DNA from 4 places in the Kluyvera fluvialis genome. Region 3 is predicted to be linked to each of the others. Evidence: predicted binding sites of a transcription regulator. Region 3 holds the regulator's gene; each other region holds the start of a gene.
What was found. Region 3 encodes CRP, which controls carbon source genes, mostly activating them, when cyclic AMP is high. Its sites were predicted from a motif close to ATGTGANNNNNNTCACAT; they were not measured.

Region 1 (8,046 bases), 520 kb from region 3:
CGCTATCCGCAAACTGAATAGGTTTATCCAATAACACCAGGCTGAAGCAGTTGCGTATCACGCCACATTCTGGGCGAGCATGAGGAATAGCGATACCCTCATCAAAAACGTAATACGCGCCGTGGCTGAGCGTATTATCAATAACCGCCTGGCCGTATTCTGCGGATATATACCCCTTTGCGATCAGTGGGCTGGCAGCCAACTGAATCACTTTTTGCCAGTCAGATTCCTTAACGCCGACCTGAATTGCATCGGCTTCAATGAGAAGATCTTTTATCGTCATTATCCCTCCCTAAATATTACGACGAATAATATTGCGTAACTCATCAATGCGAATAAATAGAGAATCAATTTTGTGTCGATGCGTTTGGCTTTTGGCATAAACCGGCAACGCTCGATTATAGGTCAACATTAATGCTTTCTGGATTCCACTATTTCCCGGATTGCCCTGTAATTCAACTTCCTGCCTGGCTATTTCTTCCGCCAACAGATGGGACTGTTCATCATAATTCTGTGACGGTTCGTCATCTTTTTTCCACAACGTTTTTAAAGATTTAAACATAGCAACCCCTCCTGATGAACTACAGGACAACGGATATTTATTAAGAGAATAAAAGTTATTTAAATAGCGCTATTTTTTCCATTAATACATGCGCAACGGCATTATTTGCCGGAATTAAAAACTTCCGCACACTGTCATTCACTTTCCCCTTTTCAAAGGTGGTCTTACACTGGTCAACCCACTGTACGTTCATTTCAGTACCAACATTCACTTTGTTAATACCTTCAGTGACCGCTTGTCGCATATCTTCGTCGCTAACCCCCGTACCACCATGCAGGACTAAAGGTACACCGGTTGCATCACTAATCTCTTTTAGCCGCTGATGCTGTATTCTGGCTTTACCGGTATACAGACCATGCACCGTGCCCACAGAAACGGCCAACATATCGACCTGAGTTTCATCAACAAAACGTTTCGCATCTTCAACCGTCGTAAAACAGATATCCTCTGCCGCTACGGCCTTGCCATCCTCTGAGCCGCCAATGGCCCCAAGTTCACCTTCAACGGTGATATTTCTCGGCCTTGCCATTTCAACGACAATTCTCGTGTTGCCAATATTCTCATCCAGTTCCAGATGAGAACCATCGTACATTACAGACGAAAACCCAGCGTCCATTGCCGTTTTAATGGCGTTAATATCAGAGCAGTGATCCAGGTGCAGGCATGTTGGTACATTTTCACTTTCTGCCAATGAGCAAACTGCATCAACCAATAAGCGATATCCTAAATATTCAGCCGTGCCCGTTGAGATCTGAATCATTAATGGGCTATGACTCTCTTTTGCTGCTTTAAAAAAGGCAGGAAGCATTTCAATACAGTGTAAATTGAATGACCCAATGGCCTTAAAATTTCTTTCCTGAGCAATTTTCAAGATATCGTTGAAATTATACAGACTCATGAATATTTTCCCCTTGCGGCTTAGTTGATTTTGCGTTGACGAACCATGTCAGTGCGGCGACAAAAACAATAAATAATGCGACGAATAACCAGTTATTTTGGAAGGCATGACCTAATACAAGCCCAGAGCTAATAACGTCCGAATCGCTAAAGGTGACTCCTGTAAATCCATAGCTTTCGAGCATCGGTACCAGGATAGCCGGAAGAAAGGTAATAAAGAGGCCATGCACGACACCACCAATTACCGCCCCACGACGCCCACCTAGCGCATTGCCAAATACCCCCGCAGTACCGCCCGCAAAAAAGTTAGTGAGCAGGCCAGGAAGAATCATCGCCAATCCAAACATCGGGAAGACCAACATGCCAATAATGGAGCCAACGGTGGTGGCGAGGAATCCCACAATCACCGCGTTAGGGGCATAAGGAAATAATACGGGGCAGTCCAGCGCAGGTTTTGCGTCCGGTACAATACGCATTGCAATTCCCCGAAACGCGGGAACAAGTTCATTGAGCAGTAAACGCACACCACTATAAAGCACGAAGACACCCGCCACGAACTGAATAGATTGCATAAACGCGTACATCAGGTAGTTCACACCATTTGAAAACTGGCCGATATATTCAGGCCCTGCCGCCAGCGCAGGAATGAGATACATCGGCACCATCACCACCGCCATCGCGAGGTAGGTGTCTTGTAGGAATTTAAAATTATCCGGTAATTCGAGATCTTCCGTGGAGCGCGAACCTTTACCCACTACTTTGGCGACTGCCGCTTGTACCAGATAACCGATGGTACAAAAGTGCCCTAGCGCGACATCATCAGAACCGGTAATACGCCTTACCACCGGCTGGGCCAAAGCAGGCATCAGCACCGCCATGACACCGCCAAAAATACCCCCGGTTAAGATCAGCGGTAAACCTGTTAACCCGGCTTTATAGCCAATAACAGCGCCAATGGTTGCCATCCACAGCAGTGCCTGGCCGGTCAGGAAGATATATTTCAGTGGTGTCAGCCGTGCAATAATGATGTTAACGGCAAAAATAACCAGCAACGTTAGCGCGACTTCCGATCCCAATTCACGGTTGGCTAATCCGGCAATAGCAGCCACATCGGTAATGTAGCCCTTCATACCGAATCCCTGAGTAAATATGTCATTCAGGAACGTAAGTGTGGCAACAATAATGTTAATGCCTGCCATCATAATCAAAAAACCAAGCAGGGTTTTAAATGTCCCTTCAACCGTTTTGCCCAGTGATTTTTTCTGTAAAATCAGCCCCAGCATCGCAATAAATGCAACAAGAATAGAGGCCTGGCCAAGCAAATCTTTCACGATAAACTCAACGAAACTATTCATGGTCGGCTACCTGTAGATTACGTTCATTCAAGAATGCGACAATCTTTTTCTCTATTTCGTCTTTGTCCGTGAGTTTATTTAATATCACCACTCGCTTAATTTCTTCTTCACTTGCATCGGCTGTTAATATGTCAGCAAATGTTTTCTGAGTCAGAATCATATCGGATTTAAAAGCTCCGGCTTCAGATACCGTGGTATGTTCGATATGAGCAGGAATCTCTAATTTTTTTAAAACAGCCTTTGCCGTCATTTCAATAGCAAAGCTAGAACCAAGGCCGCAGCCACATACGCAAAGAATTTTCAGCATGTAAGGTCTCCTCAAATAATATTGAGTTGTTTGGCAAGTTTGTAATAGTGTCCTTCAGTATCTACCAGACGTTTTTTCATACTTACTAAATCTATCGGAATAGGTTTGTTACTTGAATTTATAATAATGGCTTTATTTCTCATCCCTGATTGAATGCAGCGAACCACTTCATTAGCCATAATGGTTCCTTGATAAATCTCTTCACAAGTTGGATCGCCATTACGTAATCCGTAGCCAATAATGGTCTTACGAATGCGCACACCAATGCGCGGCTCTAGCTGTTTGATCATCGTATCAATAGCACCCTGGAAACCGGGTGAATATTCTCTGGTGTAGCCTTCAGAGCAAAGAATGACAACACTATTCTGATTTGCCAGTTTTTGCTTAACTCGGCTAGCCAGTTCCTCCAGAGGTATCTGAGACTCCGGGATTAACGCAATATCAGCATTACACTTAATCGCCGACTGTAACGTTAATTCACCGCAGTAGCCGCCCAACATCTCAACCATAAAAACTCGACCCGGTAGCGCTCTACCGGTATTCCTTAGACGAGACACCTCCTTAATAATCTGCTCACAAGCTGTCGAAAAACCGATGGTATAATCACTACCATAGACATCATTATCGATGGTCATCCCGACACCAAAGCAATTTATATCAAACTCGCTCAGGGTATTCAGGAACTGCAAACTACCATCACCCCCCGCCATAATTAAAACATCAATCCGCAATGATTTTATTTTTCTGGCAATAACTTCATACTCACTGCGCTGTAGTTTACGACTGGTACGCCCTGACGTAATCATGGGAATCGATGCAATGGAATAATCGACCAGATCACGCCATGCGGCTTCATGATGATTTTTATCCAACAGCCCCGAAATACCGCCATTGAATAATGTTATGTCAGCATTAGCGAGTTTTGCTATCTGGAAAATAAAGTTATTAATTCCTGACACGTCTCCGCCACTAATAACAATCCCGATTTTCATTTCATGCCCTCGCCGATTCCCGTGTAAATATTTTTCCCTGACTTCAAGCCTCTTATTTGCAACGAAGATCACACAATTGTTATAATTAACGCTCAGTCAAATATTGACGATATCGTTTCAAGGCTATTTTTTGTGATCTGTCACGCATTTTAAAAATGAGATCGAAATAACATTTATTATCAAAACATCTTTATTATCATGGCGTTAATAAACGAAGAAATAACGGTCGTGATTGCGGTAATTTCGCGGAGAAATGTCGATAAGGTGATTGTATGAAAATGCGAGAAATATCACGTTTTTTTAAGCTGGAGAGGAAACAAAGGCGAGAAAAACAGGGAAAATGCTAACTACAGCTATAGCCAAAATAATTAAAGCTGCATATATACTGACCGCAGGCCGGATAAGCGTAGCGCCATCCGGCAATACCACTGCAACGCCTTATCAGGCCTACAGCACCTCACCCGTATCTAGAGCACTGATTAACCGCTGTGGATGGGTATAAATCGTCGCTCTGCCGGGTTTGCAAAAACCGACCAGCGTCAGGTTGCAGCGTTCAGCCACCTCCACCGCTAGCGTAGTGGCCGCAGAGACAGCGAACAGAATCTCAACGCCACACATGGCGGATTTCTGCACCATTTCATAACTGGCACGGCTGGAAACTAACGCCGCGCCTTCCTGCCAGAGTGCGCCCTCTTTGGCTCGGTGGCCGAGTAATTTATCTAACGCAACGTGGCGGCCAACATCTTCATGCCCGCCCACCAGCTCACCCGATGGCATTATCCATGCCGCCGCGTGGGTACAGCCCGTTTCACGTCCCACCGGCTGGACATCATTTAAATGCCGCAGCGCGTTATCAAGATGAGCGAGATTAAAGGTCTGGGTGAAAGGCAGCGGCCTGATGGGCTTGCCGATGTCGTTAAGCTGTTCGACGCCACACACGCCGCAGCCGGTTCGCCCGGCTAGCGCGCGGCGGCGCTCTTTAAGCCCCATAAAACGGCGGCTGGAGAGGTCGATTTGTACTTCAAGGCCGTTGCAGGCTTGCGTGACTTCAATACCGTAAATTTCGCGCGGATGTTCAATAATCCCTTCCGACAGCGAAAAACCGATCGCGAAAGCCTCTAAATCTTTTGGCGTCGCCATCATCACAACGTGAGAGATGCCGTTGTAGACCAACGCAACGGGAATTTCTTCAGCAAGAATATCCGGTGTGGGTTGCATGATTTGTGGCCTTCTGAAGACGGAACGCTCGGCGGAACCAATAAGCTGCGACGATGGTTTGACTTCATCTTTTACATTAAACACGGCAATTACTCTGAACAACAACGGAAAAGGAGAGACGCCTATTCCATCACATTCGGAAGGAATCAGTGCTTATTATGGATCAAGTTTCCGGTCTAATAACACACAATCTTAATCCCCTCAAATTGACTTGTACAAAATTACTGATGAAAATACCCATACTCCCTATGGATTAATCGAATTAACCGCCGCGCCACGACCGTCTTTGTTATGCGCAAAATGCGATCAAAATCACAATTCAATGTTAATACAAAGAAGCTCCATTCACCCATCGTTAACCGCATTAGAACAAGCCTACCGAACTTGTGGTATTCTGAGTCAAAGCCCTTTTGGAACTAAGGGCATCGTGTTATTCAGAATCTTTGTCGTGTTAGCGGCAAAGGAAACTACAAGCAATGACAATGTCGAAACAAGGAGCACCCATGCAGGTCAGCAGAAGGCAGTTCTTTAAGATCTGCGCTGGCGGTATGGCAGGAACCACGGCTGCGGCGCTGGGCTTTGCCCCAAGCATCGCACTGGCGGAGACACGGCAGTATAAGCTGCTGCGCACCCGTGAAACCCGTAACACCTGCACATATTGTTCTGTCGGCTGCGGGCTGTTGATGTACAGCCTCGGCGACGGCGCGAAAAACGCTAAAGCGTCCATTTTCCATATCGAAGGTGACCCGGACCATCCGGTAAACCGTGGCGCTCTGTGCCCGAAAGGTGCAGGTCTGGTGGATTTCATTCACTCCGAAAGCCGCCTGAAATACCCAGAATATCGCGCACCAGGCTCCAATAAATGGCAACAAATCAGTTGGGATGAGGCATTTGACCGCATCGCCAAACTGATGAAAGAAGACCGTGACGCTAACTACGTCGCGCAGAACGCCGAAGGCGTTACCGTTAACCGCTGGCTCTCCACCGGGATGCTGTGTGCATCCGCGTCGAGCAACGAAACCGGCTATTTAACACAAAAATTCTCCCGCGCGCTGGGTATGCTCGCGGTCGATAACCAGGCGCGCGTCTGACACGGACCAACGGTAGCAAGTCTTGCTCCAACATTTGGTCGCGGTGCGATGACCAACCACTGGGTTGATATCAAGAACGCCAACCTTATCGTGGTGATGGGCGGTAATGCCGCTGAAGCTCACCCCGTCGGGTTCCGCTGGGCGATGGAAGCTAAGATACACAACGGCGCGAAGCTGATTGTTATCGATCCTCGTTTCACGCGTACGGCGTCGGTCGCCGATTTCTATGCACCGATTCGTTCCGGTACTGACATTACTTTCCTGTCAGGCGTTATGCTGTACCTGCTGAACAATGAAAAATTCAACCGCGAATACACCGAGGCCTATACCAACGCCAGCTTGATCGTGCGTGAAGATTTTGGCTTTGAAGATGGCCTGTTCACCGGCTATGACGCGGATAAACGCAAGTACGACAAAACCAGCTGGAACTATGAGCTGGATGAAAACGGCTTCGCCAAACGCGATACCACGCTGCAACATCCACGTTGTGTATGGAATCTGCTGAAGCAGCACATTTCCCGTTACACGCCAGATGTTGTCGAAAACATTTGTGGTACGCCGCAAGCTGATTTCCTGAAAGTATGTGAATACATCGCAGAAACAAGCGCTCACGATAAAACGGCGTCGTTCCTGTATGCCCTCGGCTGGACACAGCACTCCATTGGCGCACAAAACATCCGCACCATGGCGATGATCCAGTTGCTGCTCGGCAACATGGGGATGGCGGGCGGCGGCGTGAACGCCCTGCGCGGTCACTCCAACATTCAGGGGCTGACTGACCTGGGCCTGCTGTCACAAAGCCTGCCAGGCTATATGACGCTGCCAAGCGAGAAGCAAACCGACCTGCAAACGTATCTCGCCGCCAACACGCCAAAACCGCTGCTGGATGGCCAGGTGAACTACTGGGGCAACTACCCGAAATTCTTCGTTTCGATGATGAAAGCCTTCTTTGGCGACAAAGCGACGAAAGAAAACGATTGGGGCTTTGATCTGCTGCCGAAGTGGGACAAAGGCTACGACGTTCTGCAATATTTCGAGATGATGAACCAGGGCAAGGTCAACGGCTATATCTGCCAGGGCTTTAACCCGGTTGCGTCGTTCCCGAATAAAAACAAAGTGGTCGCGTCACTGTCGAAACTGAAATTCCTCGTGACCATTGACCCGCTCAATACCGAGACATCAACGTTCTGGCAGAACCACGGCGAGTCGAACGATGTTGACCCATCGCAGATTCAGACTGAAGTTTTCCGTCTGCCATCAACCTGTTTCGCAGAAGAGAACGGTTCTATCGTCAACTCCGGTCGCTGGTTGCAGTGGCACTGGAAAGGCGCGGATGGCCCAGGCGATGCAGTTACCGATGGCGAAATCCTGGCCGGTATCTTCCTGCGCTTGCGCAAGATGTACGCCGAACAGGGCGGCGCAAACCCAGAGCAGGTGTTGAGCATGACGTGGAACTACTCCACGCCGCATGAGCCTGCGTCGGAAGAAGTCGCGATGGAGAGCAACGGTAAAGCGCTGGCCGATATTATCGACCCGGCAACCGGTGCGGTGTTGGTGAAAAAAGGCCAACAGCTCAGCACATTTGCACACCTGCGCGACGACGGTACGACGTCTAGCGGTTGCT
Region 2 (8,046 bases), 530 kb from region 3:
GTGCGTAAAGGCGGCCTGTCAGAACCCCACGACGTACAATTCTGGCTGGATCTCCTGGAACGTGACGGTGTGCTGCGCAAAGGCCAGTTAAAGGCGTCCGACATTTTACTGAAAACGGAAGGTGTGTGATGACAACGGCTCTCCAGGCTCCACGCGGTGATATTTCTATTCGCAGTTTGCGTAAAACGTTTTCTCTTGAGGGTAAGCCGTTTGATGTATTCCGCGATCTGAACTTGCAGATTGAGAGCGGGCAAAGTATTGCGATTGTTGGCCCAAGCGGCTGCGGCAAAACCACGCTGCTGCGCATTCTGGCGGGGCTGGAAACGCCGGATGCGGGCGATGTGGTGATTGACGGTCAGGCGGTGCACGGCATGAGTCGTGAGCGGGCGGTGATTTTTCAGGAGCCGCGCCTGCTGCCGTGGCTGACGGTGCTGGAAAATGTCAGCTTTAGCCTGGATGTGCAAGGCGTGCCGCGCCAGCAGGCCAGATCGCGAGCGAAACAGGCCATTGAACTGGTGGGGCTGAGCCACTGCGAACAGGCGCTGCCAAACCAGCTTTCGGGGGGCATGGCCCAGCGCGTTGGCATTGCCAGAGCGCTGACTATTCAGCCGGAAATCCTGTTACTTGATGAGCCGCTGGGCGCGCTGGATGCGATGACAAAAATCACCATGCAAGAGGAGCTGGCGCGTATTCGCGATGCCGAAAATATCACGATGGTGCTGGTGACGCATGACCTGGAGGAGGCGATTTATCTGGCGGATCGGGTGCTGATTTTGCCTAAAATAAAGGGCGATGCGATCCGTACCATTGAGGTGACGTTACCTCGCCCTCGCGTGCGCAGCAGCCGTGATTTTGTCGCGCTGCGCCAGCAATTAATGGCTGAATTTGGTCTGCATTAATTATTGCTTTGTAATCTAACGCGTTATTTTTATTTCCGTGCGAACAGTGAGGATGATTTTTTTAATTAAAAAAAGCAAAATCGGATTTGTTGTTAACAATATTAATGTGAAAGTGAGTGATATTTTAAAATAATGTAAAAGTGCGCTACTATTGGTGCACTCATTACATTTTGCTATGCGAATATCATCATTATGCCTGCAATTAATAAAAAACTATTTTCTCTGGCGACAATAGCGCTGCTGGTTAACTCAGCGGCTTACGCAAATACCGATACGACGCAAAAAACGGATGTCCTGCTTATTGGCGGTGGGATCATGAGTGCGTCGCTGGGCACCTGGCTGCAAGAGCTACAGCCGGACTGGAAACAGGTCATGGTCGAGAAGCTCGATAACGTGGCATTAGAATCGTCTAATGGCTGGAATAACGCCGGGACGGGCCACTCCGCCAATATGGAGCTGAACTACACGCCGGAGCGCCCGGACGGTAGCATTGACGTCACCAAAGCGCTGGAAATTAACGAACAGTTTATGATTTCCCGCCAGTTCTGGTCGTCTCAGGTGAAGCGTGGCATTTTGCGTGATCCGCACGCCTTTATTAACTCTACGCCGCATATGAGTTTTGTGTGGGGCGACAAGAACGTGAATTACCTGGAAAAACGCTATGACGCGTTGCAGAAAACCACATTGTTCCAGGGCATGAAATTCTCGACCGATCATCAGCAAATTGCCCAGTGGGCGCCACTGGTGATGGCTGGCCGCGACCCGCAGCAGAAAGTTGCCGCCACCTGGACTCCAGCCGGGACGGACGTCAACTACGGTGAGATCACCCGTCAGCTTATCGGTAGCCTGCAAAAAAACAGCCACTTCTCACTGCAAACCTCTGCGGAAGTGACCGAGTTTAAACGCAATAGCGATAACTCCTGGCACGTCACCATCAAAGATGTGAACAACGGGCAACTGCGCGCGGTTGACGCGAAATACGTGTTTATCGGTGCGGGCGGCGGGGCGCTGAAACTGCTGCAACAAACCGGCATCCCGGAAGCTGACAACTACGCCGGTTTCCCGGTGGGGGGGTCCTTCCTGATGACCGAAAACCCGGACGTGACGCGCCAGCACCTGGAAAAAGTCTACGGTCAGGCTTCCGTCGGTGCGCCGCCGATGTCAGTGCCACATATCGATGCGCGCTTTATCGATGGCAAACGCGTGGTGCTGTTTGGGCCATTCGCCACCTTCTCGACCAAGTTCCTGAAAAACGGTTCGTTCTTTGATTTGCTGAACACCACCACGACCAGCAACGTGATGCCGATGACCCACGTAGGTCTCGACAACTTTGACCTGGTGAAATACCTGATAAGCCAGGTCATGCTGAGCGACGACGACCGCTTTGCCGCGCTGAAAGAGTACTACCCGCAAGCGCGCAAAGAAGACTGGAAGCTGATTCAGGCCGGGCAGCGCGTACAGATTATCAAGAAAGATGCCGATAAAGGCGGCGTGCTGAAGTTGGGTACAGAAGTGGTTGTTGACCAACAGCGCACCATTTCGGCTCTGCTGGGGGCATCTCCGGGTGCGTCTACCGCAGCGCCAATTACTCTGAACGTGATGAAAAAACTGTTCCCGGAACAGTTCAACTCACCGCAATGGCAGAGCAAAATTCGTGAAATTGTCCCGAGCTTTGGCCAGAACCTGAACGGCAACACCGCGTTGACCCAACAAGTGTGGGATGACACCGCAGCGACGTTGCAGCTCACCAAACCACCGGTTATCCAGATGCCTGAAGCGCCGGTCGCACAAGCTAAACCGGCGGAGCAGCAGCCTGCGAGCGCATCGCCGCAGCACGATATGGCGCTGTAATTGCCCATAAAAAAGACCTGGCGGGTTCCCCCGACAGGTCTTTTTTTATGCCCGTTATCGGTTAACCTAAGAACATCACCGATACGCACAGCAGGCCAACAATCAGCGTAATCAAGCTACCGAGCGAACGGTAAGGCTTAAGCGCAGGGATCAAATACGTTGAAAGCGTTGGCATGATAAACAGAATCATCGCAATCAACGGCCCACTGATGGCGTAAATCATCGAGATGGCGTTCGGGTTGATGCAGCAGACGATAAACGTCACCGCCGACACCAGCATGATGGATAGCCCACGGTTAAACGAACGGCTTTTACGCACGCCAACCTGATTCAGCGACGATTTCACTATTTCGCTCGCCCCTTCAATCACCCCAAAATAGGTTCCGAGGAACGACTTCGACATCGCCACAACCGCCACAATAATGCCGGAGATAGACAGCCAGCCAGGGGCGTTCGGGATCATCGACAGTGCCGACAGTATGGTTACGCCTTCATCTTTGGCGGCGTTGATATACTCCGGTGGAATCGACAACAGGCAACTGAACACGAAGAACAGTACGCTCAGGCAGATAATCAGGTACGCGACCTTCATGATTTTTTTGCATTTACCCATCGCAAGCTCGCCATATTTCTCCCGCCGGTCGATGGCGAAGGTGGAGATAATTGGCGTATGGCTAAAAGCGAAAACCATCACGGGAATAGATAACCACACCTGATGCAACGTATGAGGTGTTACCTCCATCTGCGTCGTCAAAAGCGACGGCTGCCAGACTTTGGTCAGGTAAACCGACAGGAACAGGAAGTAGGCTATCAGCGGGAATACCAGCATCCCCATCACTTTGATGGTGGTCTGACGCCCCGTCAGGAAGATGAGGTTGAGCAACAGCACCACGCCAAAGCTAATCAGCGCACGAATTGGTAGCGTGATTGGCATATAGCGGGAAAGCTGTTCTGCCAGCGAGTTGGTAATGGCGACCGCGTAGATAAGCACCACCACGAAGAACGCGACAAAGTACAGCGTGGTGATGAGGTTGCCGATCTTTTTCCCATAATAGTGGGTCACAGCACCGGTGATGCCGACACTTGCAGGTGTGTTGGCGGATAGGATGAACTGGCATAAAGCGCGATGCGGCCAGTACGTTAAGGGCCAGGCGACGAGGGCGGTAATAAACAGCACCACGGCACCGGCAGCACCCAACTGGATGGGCAGGAACAAGGTTCCGGCTCCGACGGCCGTGCCATACAGGGCAAAGCTCCAGAGAGTCTCTTCTTTTGACCAAATTTTAGACATTATCTGAATTTATCAACCATAAAACCGAAAAAATAGCCGCTAATTTACCATATTAAGCATTTCGTGTGGTTGAACATTTCCAGACCGATAGCTATCGGTCTGAAAAAAAGACTAATTTCGGACAAACATATTTTGCATACGGCGCTTCATCAGACGCGCGCGCAGAACGTCGTAAACCCAGTTGTAGAGCATGGTGTACGGCAGGAAGAACAGGAAGAAACCTATTTCCAGCGTCAGCGCCTGTAGCAGCGTCACGCCCAGAACCAGCGAGACAATATTGACGCCAATAATGATAAAGCCGCACTCAAACCCCAGCGCGTGCAGGGCGCGAATTTTCGCGGTACGCGTGACGCGGGTGACAGGCCACAGACGGTCAAAAACGGCGTTATAGATGATGTTCCAGATCATGGCGGTGGTGGCCAGAATGACCGTCAGCCCACCCATTTCCAGCACCGAGCGCTGCATCAGCCAGGCGGTCGTTGGGGCGAGGATAGCGGTGGCAATCCCTTCAAAGCATACCGCGTGGAAAATACGCTCCGGGAGTTTTCGGCGATGTAATGAATTCTGTTGCATGGTGAAACCTTGTATTGAGTCAGTGCTATTGCGCGCATTTTATGGGGAAATGTGATAAGTAAAAGATAGAATCCATCGATAAAGTAGATACATCATGCGCTATTCCCCAGAAGCATTAACCGCATTTGTTGAAACGGTGGCCTGTGGCTCGTTCTCAGCGGCGGCGCGTCGTTTACGTAAAAGCCAGTCAACCATTAGTACCGCAATCGCGCATCTGGAGGTCGATCTCGGTGTAACGCTGTTTGACCGTTCGGCGCGCCAGCCGGTTCTGACGGCTGAAGGGCAGCGGGTGTTGAGCTACGTGCAGGCGATTCTGGCAGCCAGTGAGAGATTAGATGAACTGGCGGTGTCGCTGAGTGGTGAAACCGAAGCGCGGCTGGCGTTTGTGCTCTCCGATACCCTGCACCCGGATGTGCTGGAGGATTTGCTGGCGCAGTTTGACCGCCAGTTCCCGCATACCGAATTTGAGTGTCTGGTTGGGGAAGATGATGACGTTATCGATTTGTTGCAAAAAGGGCGCGCGCAGGTTGGGTTGATTGAGGCGCGTGATGACTATCCTACCGATATTGGTCACATCCGGCTGCCGATGCAGAGCCACATGGCGATTTATGTCGCACCTTCGCATCCACTGGCGGCGGTACACAACGTTGAGTGGGAATTGCTGCGTACCTGGCGCGAACTGCGTTTGAATACCTATCTGGAAAAACGCCCGACGCCCGCACGCGGGCCTGTGTGGTCTGCACCGAACTATTTGATGTTATTGAGTATGGCGGCGCAGGGTTTAGGCTGGTGCGCCTTGCCTTGTGCGCTGGTGGAGGAGTTTTCTCGCTCGGCAGAACTGAAGATGCTGGATATCGCTGGCTGGCCGATGTCGGTGTCTATCGATCTGCTATGGCATAAAGATGCGCCGCTGGGCGCGGCGGGAAGCTGGCTGCGGCAGTACCTGCAACAGGTTGCGGCTTAGGCGGGCGATATGAATTTCCTTTGTGATAAAACTCACTTATTTTAAACAATTGCGAAAAAATTTGATAACAATCATCTACTATACGGAGGTTATTTTGCGCTGAGGTTTAGATGAAAGATGTCGTTATCGTAGGTGCGGTTCGTACGCCAATCGGCTGTTTTCAGGGGGCGCTTGCGCGTCATTCCGCTGTAGAGTTGGGCAGTCTGGTGATTAACGCATTGGTAGAACGCAGCGGTATTTCTGCGGCGGCTATTGATGAGGTGATTATCGGCCAGGTTCTGACGGCGGGAACGGGGCAAAACCCGGCACGACAATCGGCGATTAAAGGCGGCTTGCCGAATACCGTGTCGGCGATCACCATTAACGATGTCTGTGGTTCTGGCCTTAAGGCGCTGCATCTGGCAACGCAGGCGATTCAGTGTGGCGAAGCGGATATTGTGATTGCCGGTGGGCAAGAGAATATGAGCCGCGCACCGCATGTATTAACCGACAGCCGTACCGGCGCACAGTTGGGGAACAGCCAACTGATTGACAGCCTGGTGCATGATGGCCTGTGGGATGCGTTTAACGATTATCACATGGGCGTAACGGCGGAAAATCTGGCGCGGGAATACGGCATCAGCCGTGAGCAGCAGGATGCCTGGGCGCTCAGTTCCCAGCATAAAGCGCGTAAAGCGATTGATTCCGGTCGTTTTCGTGATGAAATTGTACCAGTCATGAACCCGCAGCCAGGCGGCACTTCCCATATTGTTGATACCGATGAACAGCCGCAAACCGATGCCAGCGCAGAAGCGTTAGCACGTCTGGTTCCTTCTTTTGATAATCAGGGGTCGGTTACTGCCGGTAATGCGTCTTCCATTAATGATGGCGCGGCGGCGGTATTGATGATGAGCGAAAGCAAAGCGCTGGAACTCGGTTTGCCGATCCTTGCGCGGATCCGTGCCTTTGCAAGCGTGGGGGTTGATCCCGCGTTGATGGGTATTGCGCCGGTGTATGCAACCCGCCGTTGCCTGGATCGCGCCGGTTGGCAGCTTGGCGATGTGGATTTAATCGAGGCTAACGAAGCGTTCGCCGCTCAGGCGATTTCGGTAGGCAGAATGCTGGAGTGGAACGAGCACAAGGTGAACGTCAACGGCGGGGCTATCGCGTTGGGGCATCCGATTGGCGCGTCCGGTTGCCGTATTCTGGTTTCTTTGGTACACGAAATGATTAAACGTGATGCCCGTAAAGGGTTAGCGACGCTGTGTATTGGCGGAGGGCAGGGCGTTGCTCTTGCCGTTGAGCGTGATATTCAGCAATAAACCTTGAATCCCCCCATTTCCCTTCTTTCAGAAAGGCCTCGCACGAGGCCTTTTTTGTGCACGTCCTTTATCCCGCCTAAAGATAAACGTGAAAATGTCTAGCCTATTTCTCAATCAATTTATTTTCATGTGTGTTATCGGGAAATATTTAAAATGGTTAAATAATTAGCGTGGTTATTGATGAGGTGGTGATTGTTAGCATTAAATAAAATAACGTGCGTTATTTATTTTTCTCTAACTTGCTGTAAATTAAGTGAATTCAATAAACTACAATTCAATTTTAATAAATCTTTGTGATCTGAGTTTTAATTTTCATGGGTTATGTCTGATTTTTATTGAGCTTTGTCACGTCCTCTCTATCTCTCCATTCAAGAAATAAATAATTACGATCTCGATCACTAAAATGCAAGGTTGAAAAAAATAAAATCCAATTCCATAAAAAAGAAACATAATTTCAATTGAGGGATGGCAAATGCTTAAGAAAACTCTGGCCCTGGCTGTATTATCTAGTCTGTCTTTCGCTGCATCGGCGGTAACGGTGGATCTGCGTCATGAATATATTGATAGCGGCTCTAACGCTGACCGTGTGGCTGTTTCCCACCGCTTTGACAATGGTCTTGGTTTTGGTGTGGAAGCGAAGTGGAAAACGGGCGGTGATACTGATAAACAGGACCGTCCATTTAACGAAATGGTTGGCAACGGCCATGAAGAGTCCATCAACTGGCGTTGGAAAGCGACGGATAATTTTGCTCTGAACCCTGGCTTTAATATCGAAAGTAAAGACAGCTTCTCTATCTACAAACCTTATCTACATGCGCAATACAGCTTTGATAATGGTTTCTATGTTGCGGCTCGTTATCGTTATGAATATACCCGTGTACCCGCGACCTCCAGCAATGGCGGCGGCGTCGATGATAAAGTGAATAAAGTGGACACTTGGGTAGGTTGGGCAATGGGCGACTGGCGTGTCGAGCTGAACTATGTTTATGCGCGCAGTACCGAGGCTGACTCAAAACATAAGAGCCTGTACCGCAATAATAACAAACCGTACAGCAACGAATATAACGCGAAGCTGGCTTATAAATGGGATAAAAACTGGTCCCCATATTTTGAAGTGGGCAACGTAGGGGTGAAATCTACCGATGAGCGTCAAACGCGTCTGCGTGT
Region 3 (8,046 bases):
GCCGCCGCGATAGACATCCCGCCAAAGCAACCGACCGTACCGGCAACAATCCCGACGACCGGCGTGTAGCGACGCAGGTCAACAATCGCCGCGTGAATATCAGCAATCGCCGCCAGGCCCAGGTTCGCCTCTTGCAGACGCACGCCGCCGGTTTCCAGGCACAGCACCGCCTGTGTTGGGATGCCGTTGCGGTTATCTTCCGCCGCCAGCTCCAGCGCCGCCGCCATTTTGGCGCCGGACACTTCGCCCATACTGCCGCCCTGGAATGCGCCTTCAATCGCTACAACTACCGCCGGTTTGCCGTTGATAGTCCCTTTCGCGACCACCATGCCATCGTCGGCCTGCGGGACAATGCCCTGCGCGCCCAGCCACGGTGACATCACGCCTTCAAACGGGTCGAGCAGTTCGCGGTAGCTGCCTTCATCCAGCAGCGCGTGCGCACGTTGGCGTGCTTTTAATTCGATAAAACTGCGGTCATCACGCATAGCTCACCTCTTCAAAAACCTGTTCGATACGAATGCGTGCCACGCCGGGCGTTGCACCGAAATCGTGGATAGTCAACGTCCCGCCAGGCAGGCTGCTGACCGTTTGCAGGCGGTTGAACAGCGCTTCCCAACGGCTACGGCTGTTATCGACGGAAGTGGTGATATCAATGGTTAACGTCTGGCTCTGGTCGGCGGTGAATAACACCTCCATATCCCCGGAGCCAACAACGCCTGCCAGCGCTTTGCCGCTTAAGGTGCGGCTGGCCGGTACGGTTAACGTAATGTGTTCCATAACATCCTCTTAATGCTTTAAATACGGCGACTCGATGCGGTCGAGAAACAGCGTGGCGGCGAGTAAATCTGCCGCACCGCCCGGCGAGGCATTCAGCGCCAGCATGTGCTGGTCTAGCTGCGCCAACGCTTGCTGGCCTGCGGGGTGCGCACTGCCTCCGGCGCGCAGTACGGCGCGCGCGCCATCTTGCATGGCGTCTAACCCCTCCATGCCCGCGCGCGACAACACGCAGGTGTCGGTCAGCGAAGTCATAATCGCCATCAGTGCGTCGAGCCTTGCGTGCGTTTCGCCGCTGCCGTTCAACCGGCTGAGCCGAAGCTGCGGCAGCGCACGCTGCATAATGTGCGGAAACGCCTGCTGCGCTTCTTCCCGCGCGCCCGGTACCTGATAACGATGCGTAGCCCGAAGCCCCTTGCTGAAAACTTTCGGTGCGGCGTCATCGGGCAGTTTCGCCAGTTCAGCGGCGGTCGTCGCCACCTGCTGCGCGTTGCCCGTTCCGCCCTGCATCGCCACGGCGCTCACCAGTAATCCCAGCGCCCAAATCGCGCCACGGTGAGTGTTCACGCCGTCGGTTGCCGCCATCATCTGTTGCTCACCTTCGCGGCCCAATCGGCCAATGGTTTGTCTGAGCGCAATGTCCGCCGGACGTTGCCAGCTTTGTTGCGCCAGCGCCTGAAACGTGGGGGTTAGGCTGTGCGCCGAGCGCTCCATTAGCGCGAGCGATAAATCGTGATGCGCGCCGTTCCCCCGACTGTCCACCAGACCGGGTTTCGGGCTTAATCGTGCTTCGTCAATCAGACACTGCGTGGCGGTTCGCGCCAGCCATTCGGCACCGCCTTCAACCTGAATCTGGGGCAGAAGTTTCATTACCAGCTCCGGAATTTCGCAGGTGGGTTATAAAGACCGCCAGACCATTCCACCAGGTCGGCAACGCTACCCGCCGCCAGCAGAGAACGGGTGGCATCAGTACGGCGAATGCCCATGTCTTCCGGGTAAACCACTTTGCCGCTGCTTCGCAGCGCCGCAACGCGTTTGGCATCCACGCCCAGGCCGATATCGGTAATACCGGCAACCGCCGCCACCATCGCCCGACGTTCTTCCAGGCTTTCTGCACGGTAGAGGTAGGCAATCCCTTCTTCGGTGAGGACGTGGGTCACGTCGTCGCCATAGATCATCACCGGAGCCAGCGGCATACCAGAGGCTTTCGCCACCTCGACGGCATCCAGTTTTTCTACGAAGGTAGGCTTAACACCGGCCTGGAAGGTTTCGACCATCTGCACCACCAGTTTTTTACCGCGCTGCATCGGGTCTGGCTCGGTAATCATGTTCAGCCAGGCCGGAGTGGCGTGACGGCGGCCATGCGGGTCATGCCCCATATTTGGCGCGCCACCAAAACCAGACAGGCGACCACGCGTTACCGTGGAGGAGTTCGCCAGGCCATCAACCTGTAAGGTCGAGCCGATAAACATATCAACCGCATACTGCCCTGCCAGCTGGCAGAAGGCGCGGTTAGAACGCATCGAGCCATCAGCGCCGGTAAAGAACACATCAGGACGGGCACGGATATACTCTTCCATCCCCAGTTCGCCGCCGAAGCAGTGCACGCTTTCCACCCAACCGCTTTCAATTGCCGGGATAAGCGTTGGATGCGGGTTCAGCGTCCAGTGTTTACAGATTTTGCCGCGCAGGCCGAGTTGCTCACCGTAGGTTGGCAGCAGCAGTTCAATCGCCGCAGTGTTAAAGCCGATACCGTGGTTTAGCGACTGCACCTGATGCTCCGCGTAGATGCCTTTAATCGCCATCATCGCCATCAGGATGTGTTCTTGTTTAATCAGACGTGGGTCGCGGGTGAACAGCGGTTCAATAAAGAACGGTTTGTCAGCAACCACCACGTAATCAATCCATGAACCAGGGATATCAACACGCGGCAGGTCGCATTCGTCGTCCACCAGTTCATTAACCTGTGCGATAACAATGCCGTCATGGAATGCGGCGGCTTCCACCAGCGCTGGGGTATCTTCGGTACTCGGCCCGGTATACAGGTTGCCTTTGCGGTCAGCTTTATAACCGGCAATCAGCGCCACATTCGGGGCCAGGTCAACGTACAGGCGGGAGTAAAGTTCGATGTAGGTGTGAATCGCGCCGATTTCCAGCAAGCCATCTTCCAGCAGTTGCGAGATACGCAGGCTTTGAGTGCCGGAGAAGGAGAAATCCAGTTTGCGGGCGATACCTTTTTCAAAGATATCCAGATGCTCGCTACGCCCGACGCTTGGCATAATCATATGCAGGTCGTGCACAATCTGCGGGTTAACCTCAGCCAGCATACGAGACAGGAAATCTGCCTGCTTCTGGTTATTCCCTTCCAAAACCACGCGATCGCCTGGGGCGATCAGTTTTTCCAGCATTGCGGTCAGGTCTGCGGTCGGCAGCACCTTGCCCTGCACCGGAACAGAAGCCAGACGCCGCTGTTTTTCGCTGCGACGGGTGTTCCAGACTCGTGCTGGCGTTTGCCCAGATAACATTATTAACCTCCTGATTCAGCTAATCATTTTGATTGCTTAACACCAGAAAGAGTGTGCACCCTGGTGAGAAAGTCATCAATTAAGCGTAGGTGCTAATCATTAGCCTAAGAGTAATAATTGAAGTAACAATTTGTGATAGGGATCTGATTCAGGCGGGAGAAAAACGGCTACCGACGCCTCATTTTCTTAAACACGATGGCAAAGTGGCGGTATAGTAGGCGGCAGATTACTGGACACATCGCATATTTATGACTGAAACAACCCACCACGACTTCAACATCGACACCCAAAGCAGCGACGACTTCGTACCAATGCGCGGCGTCAGCAATTGTCATCTTCAGACGATGCTGCCACGCCTGATTCGCCGAAAGCTGCAATTTACCCCGCACTGGCAACGCCTTGAGTTGCCAGACGGTGATTTCGTTGATTTAGCGTGGAGTGAAGACCCGGCTGGCGCGCGCCATAAACCGCGTCTGGTGGTGTTTCATGGCCTGGAAGGCAGTCTGCACAGTCCTTATGCGCACGGCCTGATTAACGCCGCCAGGCAGCAGGGTTGGCTGGGCGTAGTGATGCATTTTCGCGGCTGTAGCGGTGAACCTAATCGTCTGAACCGAATTTACCATTCGGGCGAAACGGAAGACGGCACATGGTTTTTACGCTGGCTACAGCGGGAAATGGGTGACGCGCCAACCGCAGCGGTGGGCTATTCGCTCGGCGGTAACATGCTGGCCTGCCTGCTGGCAAAAGAAGGTGACGATATTCCGGTTGATGCGGCGGTGATTGTCTCCGCGCCGTTTATGCTCGAAGCCTGTAGCTACCACATGGACAAAGGCTTCTCGCGGGTTTACCAGCGCTATCTGTTAAACCTGCTGAAAGGCAACGCCGCACGTAAGCTCAAGGCTTATCCAGGCTCGCTACCGGTGGATCTGCGCCAGTTGAAAAGTATGCGTCACATCCGTGAATTTGATGATTCGATCACCTCGAAGATTCACGGCTTTGCCGATGCCATCGACTACTATCGCCAGTGCAGTGCAATGCCGACGTTGAGCAAAATCACCAAACCGACGCTGATCATTCATGCGAAAGACGATCCTTTTATGGATCACCACTCGATTCCCGCGCAAGAAGAGCTACCGGAGAACGTGGAGTACCAACTGACGGAGCACGGCGGCCACGTCGGGTTTATCGGTGGCACACTGTTCCACCCAGAGATGTGGCTGGAAAAACGCATCCCTGCGTGGCTAATGTCAAGGCTCGGAGGCAAAGTATGATTATTCCCTGGCAAGAAATTCCGGCTGAAACCCTCGACAATCTCGTGGAAAGCTTTGTCTTGCGCGAAGGCACCGATTATGGTGAATATGAACGCTCACTTGCGCAAAAGGTCGCCGATGTTAAAGAGCAATTAAAAAGCGGCGAGGCGGTGCTGGTGTGGTCTGAACTTCACGAGACGGTCAACATCATGCCCCGCAACCAATTTCGCGGTTAACGATAACGACGGGTGACAGCAGGCGCTTTCGCGTTCTGTCGCCTGTTCAGGGAGTTATTCGCATGTCTGCCAAACATCCAGTTATTGCTGTTACCGGCTCCAGCGGAGCGGGAACCACCACCACCAGCCTGGCCTTTCGTAAAATATTTGCCCAGCTCAACCTGCGTTCAGCGGAAGTTGAAGGCGACAGTTTCCATCGTTACACCCGCCCAGAAATGGATATGGCCATTCGTAAGGCTCGTGATCTGGGCCGTCATATCAGCTATTTCGGCCCGGACGCCAATGACTTCGGCCTGCTTGAACAAACCTTTCGAGAGTACGGCCTGAGCGGTAAAGGGCAGTCGCGTAAATATCTGCATACCTACGATGAAGCCGTACCGTGGGATCAAGTACCGGGGACGTTCACCCCCTGGCAGCCATTGCCGGAACCCACCGATGTCCTGTTCTATGAAGGGCTGCACGGCGGCGTAGTGACGCCACAGCATGACGTCGCACGTCATGTTGATTTGCTGGTTGGCGTAGTGCCTATCGTCAACCTGGAGTGGATTCAGAAGATGATTCGCGACACCAGCGAGCGTGGGCATTCGCGTGAGGCGGTGATGGACTCCGTAGTGCGCTCAATGGAAGACTACATCAACTACATTACTCCGCAGTTCTCGCGCACCCATATCAACTTCCAGCGAGTGCCAACGGTCGATACCTCTAACCCGTTTGCTGCGAAAAGCATTCCATCACTGGATGAGAGTTTTGTGGTCATTCACTTCCGCAACCTGGAAGGGATTGACTACCCGTGGCTGCTGGCGATGCTGCAAGGCTCGTTTATCTCGCATATGAATACGCTGGTCGTTCCCGGCGGCAAGATGGGGCTGGCGATGGAGTTGATTATGATGCCGCTGGTACAGCGGTTAGTGGAAGAGAAGAACAACGCCTGAATCATCACGATTGCCCGATAGGCAGGACGCCGCCGGGCAATCACGGATATCAGCCTTCAATCACTTCGTATGAGTGCGTGATGTTGACAGCTTTACCCAGCATCAACGCCACTGAGCAGTATTTCTCCGCCGACAGGTCAACCGCGCGTGCAACAGCCGCATCTTTCAACTCTTTACCGCTCACAATGAAGTGCAGGTTGATGTGCGTGAACAGGCGCGGTGCTTCTTCGCGGCGTACGGAAGTGAGCTTTACTTCGCAGTCAGAAACGTCATAGCGGCCTTTTTGCAGAATAGACACCACGTCAATTGCGCTACAACCACCGGCCGCCATTAGCACGATTTCCATCGGGCTTGGCGCTTTATCGCCAGAGTTGCCGTCCATCAAAATTTGGTGGCCAGAAGCCGACTCACCGAGGAAGGTCATCCCCTCAACCCATTTCACACGCGCTTGCATAATATTTAACTCCCAGGTTGCAATTTTCTTCCCAGATTACGCGCACATAACAAATCTCGCAACGGAAGGCGATCGCCGTCATGCTGAAGCGAGACACCAGGAGACACACGGCTCAAGCTATGCTAAAACAGTCAGGATGCTACGGTAATACATAAACGTACTGCATGTATGCAGAGGACATCACATTACAGGCTGCGGCAATATTCGACAGCCGACTTCCCAGGTAACGGGAAGGATACTATTGCAACCGGTGGCTGCAATGTTTTTGCCGCCGGAAAGAGCTTATAACAGAGGATAACCGCGCATGGTGCTTGGCAAACCGCAAACAGACCCGACTCTCGAATGGTTCTTGTCTCATTGCCATATTCATAAGTACCCCTCGAAGAGCACGCTGATTCACCAGGGTGAAAAAGCAGAAACGCTGTATTACATCGTCAAAGGCTCAGTGGCTGTACTCATCAAGGACGAAGAAGGGAAAGAGATGATCCTCTCTTACCTTAACCAGGGCGATTTTATCGGCGAGTTAGGCCTGTTTGAAGAAGGCCAGGAACGCAGCGCGTGGGTACGGGCAAAAACCGCTTGTGAAGTTGCTGAAATCTCTTATAAAAAATTCCGTCAGCTGATTCAGGTTAACCCAGACATCCTGATGCGTCTCTCTTCGCAAATGGCACGTCGTCTGCAAGTCACGTCTGAAAAAGTCGGCAACCTGGCATTCCTGGACGTGACAGGTCGTATCGCACAGACGCTGCTGAACCTGGCAAAACAGCCGGACGCCATGACTCACCCGGACGGTATGCAGATCAAAATCACCCGTCAGGAAATTGGTCAGATCGTGGGCTGCTCCCGTGAAACAGTGGGCCGTATTCTGAAAATGCTGGAAGATCAAAACCTGATCTCCGCACACGGCAAAACGATTGTCGTTTACGGTACTCGCTAATCCTTTAAAACGGCGTATTGTTCCAACGGTACGCCGTTTTTGTCTCTTATGTGGCGCAGGCTGATTTACCACCCGGAAGTCAACTATGCACTGCGGCAAACGCTGGTGTTATGTTTGCCGGTCGCCATTGGCCTTATCTTCGGCCATCTTCAACAAGGTCTGCTGTTTTCGCTGGTTCCCGCCTGCTGCAATATTGCCGGTCTTGATACCCCGCATAAACGTTTTTTCAAACGCCTGATTATTGGCGGCTGTCTGTTCGCCGGATGCAGTCTTGCCGTTCAGTTGTTGCTGGCGCGCGAGGTTCCGCTACCGTTGATTCTCAGCGGGCTGGCGCTGATTTTGGGCGTAACGGCGGAGATAAGCTCCCTGCACGGGCGGCTGCTGCCGGCTTCGCTGATTGCCGCTATTTTTACCCTCAGCCTGGCTGGTAATATGCCCATTTGGCAGCCGCTGCTTATCTACGCACTCGGCACGCTGTGGTATGGATTATTCAACTGGTGGTGGTTTTGGATTTGGCGCGAGCAGCCGCTGCGCGAGTCACTAAGCCTGCTCTACCGCCAGCTCGCCGACTATTGCGAAGCAAAATATAGCCTCCTGACGCAGCACACCGACCCCAACACCGCGCTGCCGCCGCTTTTAAGCCGCCAGCAAAAGGTGGTTGACCTTATTTCTCAGTGTTATCAGCAGCTACACATGCTGGCGGCAAACCAGAATAACGATTACAAACGCCTGCTGCGCGCCTTCCAGATTGGCCTTGATCTACAGGAGCACATTTCGGTGAGTCTGCATCAGCCAGAGGAGGTGCAAAAACTGGTCGAACGTAGCCACGCTGAGGCGGTGATCCGCTGGAATGCCCAGACCGTCGCCGCGCGCCTGCGGGTGCTCGCGGATGACATTCTCTATCACCGCTATCCCAGCCGTTTCAGTATGAAAAAACA
Region 4 (8,046 bases), 1.0 Mb from region 3:
ATCGAAGGCATTTTCCGCACTCCCTTGTTCGGTCAGATAGCCCTTGCCTGCGCGGATCGCGGCAAGCGGCAACAGAATTTTGTCAGCCTGAAGGCTCTCTTTTTCGGCATCCACCAATAAGGTCGGCGTCTGCGCGAGGGTAAATACAGTCAGGTCAGCGTCATAACCCACGTCCAGCCGCCCTTTGCGCGTCAGGCGCAGGCCGTCGGCGGCGTTTTCGGTCACGCAGGCAATCACCTGCGGCAGTGACATGCCAATGGCGAGGAACTTCGACATTACCAGCGCCAGAGAGCGCACCGGGCCATCGATACGGTTACGGCAGTAAATATCGGAGCTGATGGTGTGCGGCAAAATGCCCATCGCAATCGCCCGCCGCGCCACCTCAAAGCTGAAGCTCGCCGTGCCGTGGCCGACGTCGAGGCGCACACCGCGCTTGAGCGCCCGGACAATAGAACTGCGCAGCTCGCCTTCCGGCGTCAAAATGCGGTTGGGTTTGCCGTTATAGCAGTGGGTAATGATGTCGCCAGAGGTGAGTAGCTCGGCAATTTCGTCCAGATTCGGCGGGTTATTCCCAATGTGTACCATCAGCGGCAGGTCGCCGTTTTCTTGCTGAATGGCCTTTGCCCGCGCCAGTGGCGTGATGCCGTTTTCGCCCACCACGCTGCTGCTCATGCGCGCTTTCAGGCCGACGATAAAATCAGGATGGCGCAGCACCGCTTGCTTCACCGCCCCGGCGTCGATATTGGCCATATTCGCCAGTTCGTTTTGTGCAATCAGCCCAACGCGGGAAATATTCAGCAGTGCGTAGACGTCGGTCGCCGCTTTACGGGTTAGCTGATAGAAATCATCCACGTCGTCGGCGCCGGTGCTGCCCGCATCAATCACCGTGGTAACACCGGTAGCGATACCGACGCTGTCGGGTTGATCATGGTAAATAGGCGAGTTCGGGTAGCAGTGAACGTGTGAGTCAATCCATCCTGCGCTGACGTAGTATTTGCCGTCCAGCGCCACGGTTTTACGAGCAGGCGCGCTAATCTCGCCCAGCGCCGCGATTTTCCCGTCCTGGATGGCGATATCAGTCAGGGTATCGTCAACGAGTCGCGCACGGCGCAGGAGTAAATCAAACATATCTCTCTCCTGTAAAATGGGGGAACCTGTTGCCGGATGGCGGCTACGCCTTATCCGGCCTACGAGTTCGTGCTGGTTTTTTGCCGGATGGCGGCTGCGCCTTATCCGGCCTACGGGGTCGCGGTTCTGCACAACCTGTAGGCCTGATAAGCGAAGCGCCATCAGGCGGTTAGCTAATCGCTACCGGGAAGATAGATCCCAGGAGCATCGCGCCGAGAATTGCGCCGCCGGTAATCGGCTTTTGCCAGATGTAAAACAGCAGCGCGCCAATCAACGAACCGATACCAATAGGAATTGAAGCCGTCATCGCGCTGAGGATAATCAACGGCCCAAGAAAACGACCCGAGGCATTACCGGCGCCCATCATCACGTCAGCACCGTAGGTGGAATCGCTCTGATTGATGGTGAATTTACGCGCCAGAATGATGATGTAACCAATGGCCACACCAATCACCAGCCCAGTAATCAGCGAGGCAATAAAGTTGGTCACCGGGAACATAATCCCCGCACCGAGCAGCAGCGCCGGAACGCCCAAGCCTACGCCAGTCTGAATCGCGCCGCCGATGTCCAGAATCCCCACCAGCGAGCCTTCGATAATGCGCGCAAACAGGAAGCTCGCGCCGAACGCCGCCACCGCGCCGTACGCCCCGGTATCAATCCCCGCACGCAACATGGAGACAAACGCCACTTCGTTAAACGCGCCGATACCGTAGAGGTAGTACATGTGTGTCCCGGCAAATACGCCGGAGGAGAGCAGGCCAACGAAGATCGGGAACGACCAGTCGGCGTACCAAAAACCTTTATTCTGTTCCATATCAGGCTCCTGTTATTTGCCGCTGAGTGAGTTGTGGATGAGATCCAGCCAGTTCGGCACGGTCAGGTGGAAGGATTCGATCATCTTCATATCGAAGCCACGGAAGAAGGCGCTCAGGACGAACAGCGCAACGATAGCGCCCATCATCACTTTGGTGACGCGGTTCCAGCCGCTTTCTTCTACCCCTTTACCAATCAGGATGCCCAGCACCAGGCCCGGTACGGCGTTGCCCATAATCAGTTGCGCAGCACCACCGAAAATGGTGGCCCAGAAGCCCGATTTTTTACCGGCATCAATCGCTGCCAGCCAGAAAATCACCGGCATCACGGTGTTGACCAGCAGGTTTGCCGCCGGGACGAGCACTTTCACCGCCGTCACCTGCAACGCCTGCGGTACTGAAGAGGCCGTCAGGTTCAGGAAGGCGACAACAATCATGCCGATGATGCCGCAGGCAATCGCCATTTTTTTCGGGTCGTGCAGTGTTTCGCCTACGTTGCGGTTTTTCAGCATCAGCGCTGCCGCGCCCCAGTTCGGGATAATGCGGTGGTCAACGTCCTGAGTGAAGGAACCTGCTGCAACAGAAGAAGCCCAGGCGTTAAAGAAGAAGCCGAGGCCAAAGGAGAAGTGGGAAGCCGGATCGCCTTCGCAGGAGTTCAGCTCGCCCAGAGTACGAAATGCGCCCATCCCCTGGGTGGTGGGCGCATGAAACATGCGTGCCGCTCCGGCCCCCACACCGACGCCAACCAGGCCGCCGATAATGAGCGATTTTATTAAAATTATCAGGAACATAATCTGACCCTTTGGTAAAAATCAGGTTTGCGTGACGAAATCCACTTTATCGATGTCAATGGCGGTCACGTTGACGGTAACGTCCAGCTCCACGCTGTACGCTCGTCGTTCACGACGTAAAAAGAAGAATAAGAACGCCTCTTTTCGCACCGCTTCACGCGCATGAACAACTTGCACATCCTGTGGCTCAATACGCAGTAAGATGCGCGATGATGTTTTCATCACCGCTGCCTGCACATGGTTCAGGGCATCGGCGAACGCCCGTGTTTTGCTCTCGCCTTTGCCCGTGACCCTCACCGTGGTGGTGAATTGCTCTTTCATCGTTAAGCGCCGTACTTCTTCTTCCAGGCTTCTACCAGGCGCTCGCCCAGCTCTTCTTTGTCCATAAAACCGAAGCCCAGGACATTGCAGCCTTCGTTGATGGCGGTAACGCCCTCTTCTACTGAACGCATCCCGTATTTTGCTTTGTAGCCGTATTTAGTTTGCGCGGTGATAGCGCCCGCGCCGCCGCTGCCGCAGAAAGAGATGCCAAAGGTGGCGTTTTCCGCTTTCATCATGTCACCCAACTTCATATCTGCGGCCACGCCCGGAACCACAACTGCACGAGCACCGGCTTTTTCTGCGCCAGCGGCAACTTTTTGTCCTTTCCCCAGGCGGTCGCCAATAACTACGGTGATTTGTTCCATTTTTTGCTCCTTACAGGTTGTCTTTTGCTACTTCGAAGTGAACGGAGAGCAGCCAGGCCTCTTCATCAGGCAGGTTGCCGAACTCCGCGACCACTTCGCGGGCAAGCATCATTGAATCTTCAGAAATTTCTTCAAACAGGCTGGCATCCACTTCCGGCAGCGGCTCGCCGCTAATTGACCGGTGGGCCATCGCCCGCACGTGGGAAGTCAGCATTTGCTCCTGCACGTCGTTAGGGGTGATATCGCGTCGGCGTAACAGAGCGAACACCTGCTGCAACATTTTGTCGGCCAGCTGTTCTGTCTGCGTTGCCTGCTCCCCTGCGTCGTGTATTACCGCTCCGTTATTCACTTGTATTTCCCCGCTAATGTCTCTGGGGATAAAACTAACGCCGGGGAGGGGGAGTTTGTAGCGAGTTGTTTTCCACTTCGAAGTGGAAAGGAGGACGGCCTGGGTGATCTGATTCACATATTCATCACGAATATGATGATATGGATATATTCTCGTGATGGATGTCACGTCTAAGCGTCAAGGCAATAGGAAAACGCAATGGGAAAATAAAGGAGAAAAGTGTGATATCGACGGAATTTTCAGGGGTGAGAAGCGGGAGACATCAGCAGATGCCCCCCAATAAAGGCTCAGCGGAACTTCTTGTGGTTCTCGTTACGGGTAGTTTTTAACTCTTGAGCTGCCGCCTGGGCCTCTTTGAGTTTGCCTTCGTTCGCCAGCTTCAGCGCGCCATCAATCTGGCCGATCAGCACATCAAAACCGTGGCGATAATCTTTCATCTCTGCGCTGTCAGCCGCTTTGCCTTCCAGCTTCGGCGGAGTTTCTTTCTGCGCATCGACGGCTGCCGTGCGCATTTTGGTCAGCGCTGATTTCAGCTCGCCGACATCCGTAGTTTTTTCGACTACCTGAAGATTTTGCGCCAGCGTATCCATATCTTCGCCCAGATCGGCAAACGCCGACGCCGAACCGAGGGCAAAAGTAGAGACCGCCAACATCGCTAACAGAGTTTTACGCATTGCTCACTTCCTTTTTATTATTTAAGCAAAACGGGCGCAGCAGGATGCGCCCTAAACGTGATTACTGGCCGGCGATTTTCATCTCCGGTAACAGTACGGAACCACACTGGATATTACTACGCGTCTCAATATCGTCGGCAATGGTGACAATATTGCGCCACATATCTTTCAGGTTGCCCGCGATGGTGATTTCGCTCACCGGATACTGAATCTCGCCGTTTTCAACCCAGAAGCCCGATGCACCGCGCGAGTAATCGCCGGTTATCCCACTCACACCCTGCCCCATCAATTCAGTGACGACAAGACCAGTGCCCATCTCTTTAAGCAACTTTTCAAAACTCAGGCCACGCCCGGCGATGCGCCAGTTATGGATGCCGCCCGCATGACCGGTGCTCTTAAGCCCCAGCTTACGCGCGGAGTAATTAGTCAGCAGCCATTGGGTCAGTACGCCGTCTTTAATGATCTCGCGGCGTTCAGTGCGCACGCCTTCGCTGTCGAACGGCGTAGACGCCAACCCTTTCAGCAGGTGTGGATGTTCCTCAATGGTCAACCATTCCGGCAGAATTTGTTGGCCGAGAGAGTCCAGCAGGAAGGTGGATTTACGATAAACCGAACCACCGGCAATCGCGCCGACCAGGTGACCAAACAATCCGGTTGCCACTTCATTGGCGAAGATAACCGGTGCTTGCATGGTCGAGAGCTTACGCGGAGACAGGCGCGACAGCGTGCGGCGCGCGCACTCTTCGCCAACCCATTCAGGTGTTTGCAGGTCGCCCAGCGCACGGCCAATGGTGTAGGCGTAATCGCGTTCCATATCGCCGTTTGCTTCGGCAATCACACAGCTAGAGAGGGAATGGCGCGTCGAGCAGTAGCTTTGCAACATGCCGTGGCTGTTACCAAACACTTTAATACCGTAGTGGCTGTTGAAACTGCCGCCTTCGGTATTGGTAATGCGTTTGTCGGCTTTCAAAGAAGCCTGTTCCGCGCGCGCCGCCATTTCGATGGCTTCATCCGGGGTGACTTCCGCCGGGTGGAACAGGTCTAAATCTGGGGCTTCAAATGCCAGCAGATCTTTATCCGCCACGCCTGCGCATGGGTCCGGCGAGGTATAACGGGCGATATCCAGCGCCGCCTGTACGGTACGGGCAATGGCGTCTGGGCTGAGATCCGTAGACGATGCGCTACCTTTACGGTTCTGGTGATAAACGGTTATCCCCAGTGCGCCATCACTGTTGAATTCGACGTTTTCGACTTCACCGTAGCGAGTGCTAACGCCGATACCGGTGGTTTTACTGACCGCGACTTCTGCGCCGTCTGATTTACCTGCCGCCAGCTCCAGCGCCGTGGAGACGGCTTTTTCCAGCGCAATACGTTGTTCCGCAACTTGTGTGGTTACTTTCATCATCAATGCCATAATCTGAGGTAAAGTTAAATGAAGTCTAACAGAGAACCCATTCTCAGTATGCGCTCAAGCTGTTAGTATTAGCCTCTTTTTTAAGGAGCCTGAAATGACAAAGCAGCCCGAAGACTGGCTCGACGAAGTCCCCGGTGACGATATCGAGGACGAAGATGATGAAATTATCTGGGTCAGCAAGAGTGAAATTAAACGTGACGCCGAAGAGCTGAAAAAGCTGGGGGCGGAACTGGTTGAGCTAGGTAAAAACGCGCTGGAGAAGATCCCGCTGGATACCGACCTGCGCGCCGCAATTGAGCTGGCGCAGCGTATCAAGATGGAAGGCCGCCGCCGCCAGTTGCAGTTGGTTGGTAAAATGTTGCGTAGCCGCGACGTCGATCCGATTCGCCAGGCGCTGGACAAGCTGAAAAACCGTCATAACCAACAGGTCGTTCTGTTCCATAAACTGGAACAATTGCGTGACCGCCTGGTTGATGAAGGTGACGATGCGGTTGCCGACGTGCTGAACCTGTGGCCTGACGCCGACCGTCAGCAACTGCGTTCGCTGATCCGCAACGCCAAGAAAGAAAAGGCCGCGAACAAGCCGCCGAAATCGGCCCGCCAGATTTTCCAGTATCTGCGCGAGTTGGCAGAGCACCAGGAATAAGCCCCACAAAATGCCCTCCTCGCGAGGGTATTTTTTTGCCTGATAGCGCGGGTTTGTAGGCCAAATAAGGCGTTTACGCCGCTATCCGGCAATCTGCCCAGTTCTGCCTGATGGCGCTGCGCTTATCAGGCCTACACAGGTTTGTACGCCACCATTTGCATCGATTTGTAGGCCGGATAAGGCGTTTACGCCGCCATCCGGCAACTCTGCTCCGTTCTGCCTGATGTCGCTGCGCTTATCAGGCCTACGCGGGTTTGTAGGTCAACATTTGCGTGGGTTTGTAGGCCGGATAAGGCGTTTACGCCGCCATCCGGCAATCTGCTCCGTTCTGCCTGATGGCGCTGCGCTTATCAGGCCTACGCGGGTTTGTACGCCACCATTTGCGTGGGTTTGTAGGCCGGATAAGGCGTTACGCCGCCATCCGGCAACTCTGCTCCGTTCTGCCTGATGGCGCTGCGCTTATCAGGCCTACGCGGGTTTGTACGCCACCATTTGCGTGGGTTTGTAGGCCGGATAAGGCGTTTACGCCGCCATCCGGCAATTCGCACCGTTGGGCCTACGCGTCGAGGCCCATCACTACCTGGCGCAATGCGGTGTTGAAGCGCTGATACTTCGCTTCATCGATTTTCTGCGGATAACTTAAAACCACCAATTTATGATCGGCAATCCCCTGGTGATAAGTCGGGTGCGCGTGTGCCCACGGGTTGGCGGCAAACCCCATCGACTCATAAAAACGTAACCGGCGATGCGCAATCTCTGTCGTAAGCGGATCAATTTCCAGCACGGTGACCGGAGCGCGCAGCAGCAGTTCCGCCAGCAAAATCTTACCGTAGCCTTTCGAGCGCAGCGCGCCATCAACCGCCAGATGCTCAATATAGAGCATGTCGTCAATCAGCCAGCTACCGCTCATGCCAACAAACTGTTCACCGTCAAACCACGCTTCCAGCGCATAGCGCGAATCGCTCAGCGCCTGTTGCTTCGCCGCCCGCTCCCGCTGTTCATGCCAGGGAAACGCGAGCGCATAAAGCGCATCCACGCGGGAAAACAGCGGCGACGTGTCTGAAGTCAGTTTCTGAGACGTTAACATGCATAAACTCTTCTGAAATCGAAATAAAAAAAGCCAACCGGTTTCCCGATTGGCCTGAAGAAACCTGAGCGGAGAGGTTTACTGTTGCTGTTGCGCTTTTTTCGCCAGACCGTCGAGCAATTTCTGGTGAATACCACCGAAACCGCCGTTGCTCATGACCAGAATATGGTCGCCCGGATTGGCGCTTTTCACGATCATCTCAGCCAGTGCGTCTACGTCCGCGCTCCAGTGCGCAGGCTGCACACAGGCTTCCGCCACTTCCGCGACCTGCCACGGAATATGCTGCGGCTGCAACAAGAACACTTCATCCGCGCGGCCTAAAGACGGCGCTAAATCATCTTTGCAGATGCCCATTTTCATGGTGTTGGAGCGAGGTTCCAGTACCGCGATAATTTTCGCCGTACCGCCCACTTTGCCACGCAACGCCTGTAATGTGGCGAGGATCGCCGTCGGGTGGTG

Region 1: a site for CRP is predicted at 4,269-4,286, ahead of AC6I4B_RS22965 (6-phosphofructokinase). Genes of this name have one in related genera too.
Region 2: a site for CRP is predicted at 5,599-5,616, ahead of AC6I4B_RS04595 (acetyl-CoA C-acetyltransferase). Genes of this name have one in related genera too.
Region 4: a site for CRP is predicted at 3,868-3,885, ahead of AC6I4B_RS20670 (glycine dehydrogenase). Genes of this name have one in related genera too.

The regions. Positions count from the first base shown of each region.
Region 1 covers NZ_AP046142.1:4,861,370-4,869,415, forward strand. The annotation lists gene AC6I4B_RS22940 (PTS sugar transporter subunit IIA) at 1-283, opposite strand, end outside; gene AC6I4B_RS22945 (hypothetical protein) at 293-562, opposite strand; gene AC6I4B_RS22950 (class II fructose-bisphosphate aldolase) at 618-1,460, opposite strand; gene AC6I4B_RS22955 (PTS sugar transporter subunit IIC) at 1,447-2,814, opposite strand; gene AC6I4B_RS22960 (PTS sugar transporter subunit IIB) at 2,807-3,121, opposite strand; gene AC6I4B_RS22965 (6-phosphofructokinase) at 3,133-4,113, opposite strand; gene fdhD (formate dehydrogenase accessory sulfurtransferase FdhD) at 4,561-5,373, opposite strand; gene fdnG (formate dehydrogenase-N subunit alpha) at 5,835-8,046, shown strand, end outside.
Region 2 covers NZ_AP046142.1:942,742-950,787, forward strand. The annotation lists gene AC6I4B_RS04565 (ABC transporter substrate-binding protein) at 1-129, shown strand, start outside; gene AC6I4B_RS04570 (ABC transporter ATP-binding protein) at 129-899, shown strand; gene mqo (malate dehydrogenase (quinone)) at 1,092-2,750, shown strand; gene AC6I4B_RS04580 (amino acid permease) at 2,812-4,041, opposite strand; gene AC6I4B_RS04585 (multidrug/biocide efflux PACE transporter) at 4,153-4,614, opposite strand; gene AC6I4B_RS04590 (LysR family transcriptional regulator) at 4,709-5,578, shown strand; gene AC6I4B_RS04595 (acetyl-CoA C-acetyltransferase) at 5,689-6,879, shown strand; gene AC6I4B_RS04600 (oligogalacturonate-specific porin KdgM family protein) at 7,352-8,046, shown strand, end outside.
Region 3 covers NZ_AP046142.1:414,012-422,057, reverse strand. The annotation lists gene AC6I4B_RS01955 (biotin-independent malonate decarboxylase subunit beta) at 1-485, opposite strand, end outside; gene mdcC (malonate decarboxylase acyl carrier protein) at 478-777, opposite strand; gene AC6I4B_RS01945 (triphosphoribosyl-dephospho-CoA synthase) at 787-1,644, opposite strand; gene mdcA (malonate decarboxylase subunit alpha) at 1,644-3,299, opposite strand; gene AC6I4B_RS01935 (hydrolase) at 3,548-4,570, shown strand; gene AC6I4B_RS01930 (YheU family protein) at 4,567-4,785, shown strand; gene AC6I4B_RS01925 (phosphoribulokinase) at 4,848-5,717, shown strand; gene AC6I4B_RS01920 (OsmC family protein) at 5,767-6,171, opposite strand; gene crp (cAMP-activated global transcriptional regulator CRP) at 6,476-7,108, shown strand; gene AC6I4B_RS01910 (YccS/YhfK family putative transporter) at 7,157-8,046, shown strand, end outside.
Region 4 covers NZ_AP046142.1:4,365,733-4,373,778, forward strand. The annotation lists gene AC6I4B_RS20640 (DgaE family pyridoxal phosphate-dependent ammonia lyase) at 1-11, opposite strand, end outside; gene AC6I4B_RS20645 (amidohydrolase/deacetylase family metallohydrolase) at 1-1,128, opposite strand, end outside; gene AC6I4B_RS20650 (DUF4310 family protein) at 1,298-1,942, opposite strand; gene AC6I4B_RS20655 (DUF4311 domain-containing protein) at 1,955-2,731, opposite strand; gene AC6I4B_RS20660 (DUF4312 family protein) at 2,753-3,052, opposite strand; gene AC6I4B_RS20665 (SFCGS family glycine-rich protein) at 3,055-3,417, opposite strand; gene AC6I4B_RS20670 (glycine dehydrogenase) at 3,428-3,766, opposite strand; gene cybC (cytochrome b562) at 4,054-4,440, opposite strand; gene pmbA (metalloprotease PmbA) at 4,502-5,854, opposite strand; gene yjgA (ribosome biogenesis factor YjgA) at 5,949-6,500, shown strand; partial or broken gene AC6I4B_RS20690 (hypothetical protein) at 6,571-6,948, shown strand; partial or broken gene AC6I4B_RS20695 (hypothetical protein) at 6,938-7,108, shown strand; gene AC6I4B_RS20700 (GNAT family N-acetyltransferase) at 7,057-7,587, opposite strand; gene mpl (UDP-N-acetylmuramate:L-alanyl-gamma-D-glutamyl-meso-diaminopimelate ligase) at 7,666-8,046, opposite strand, start outside.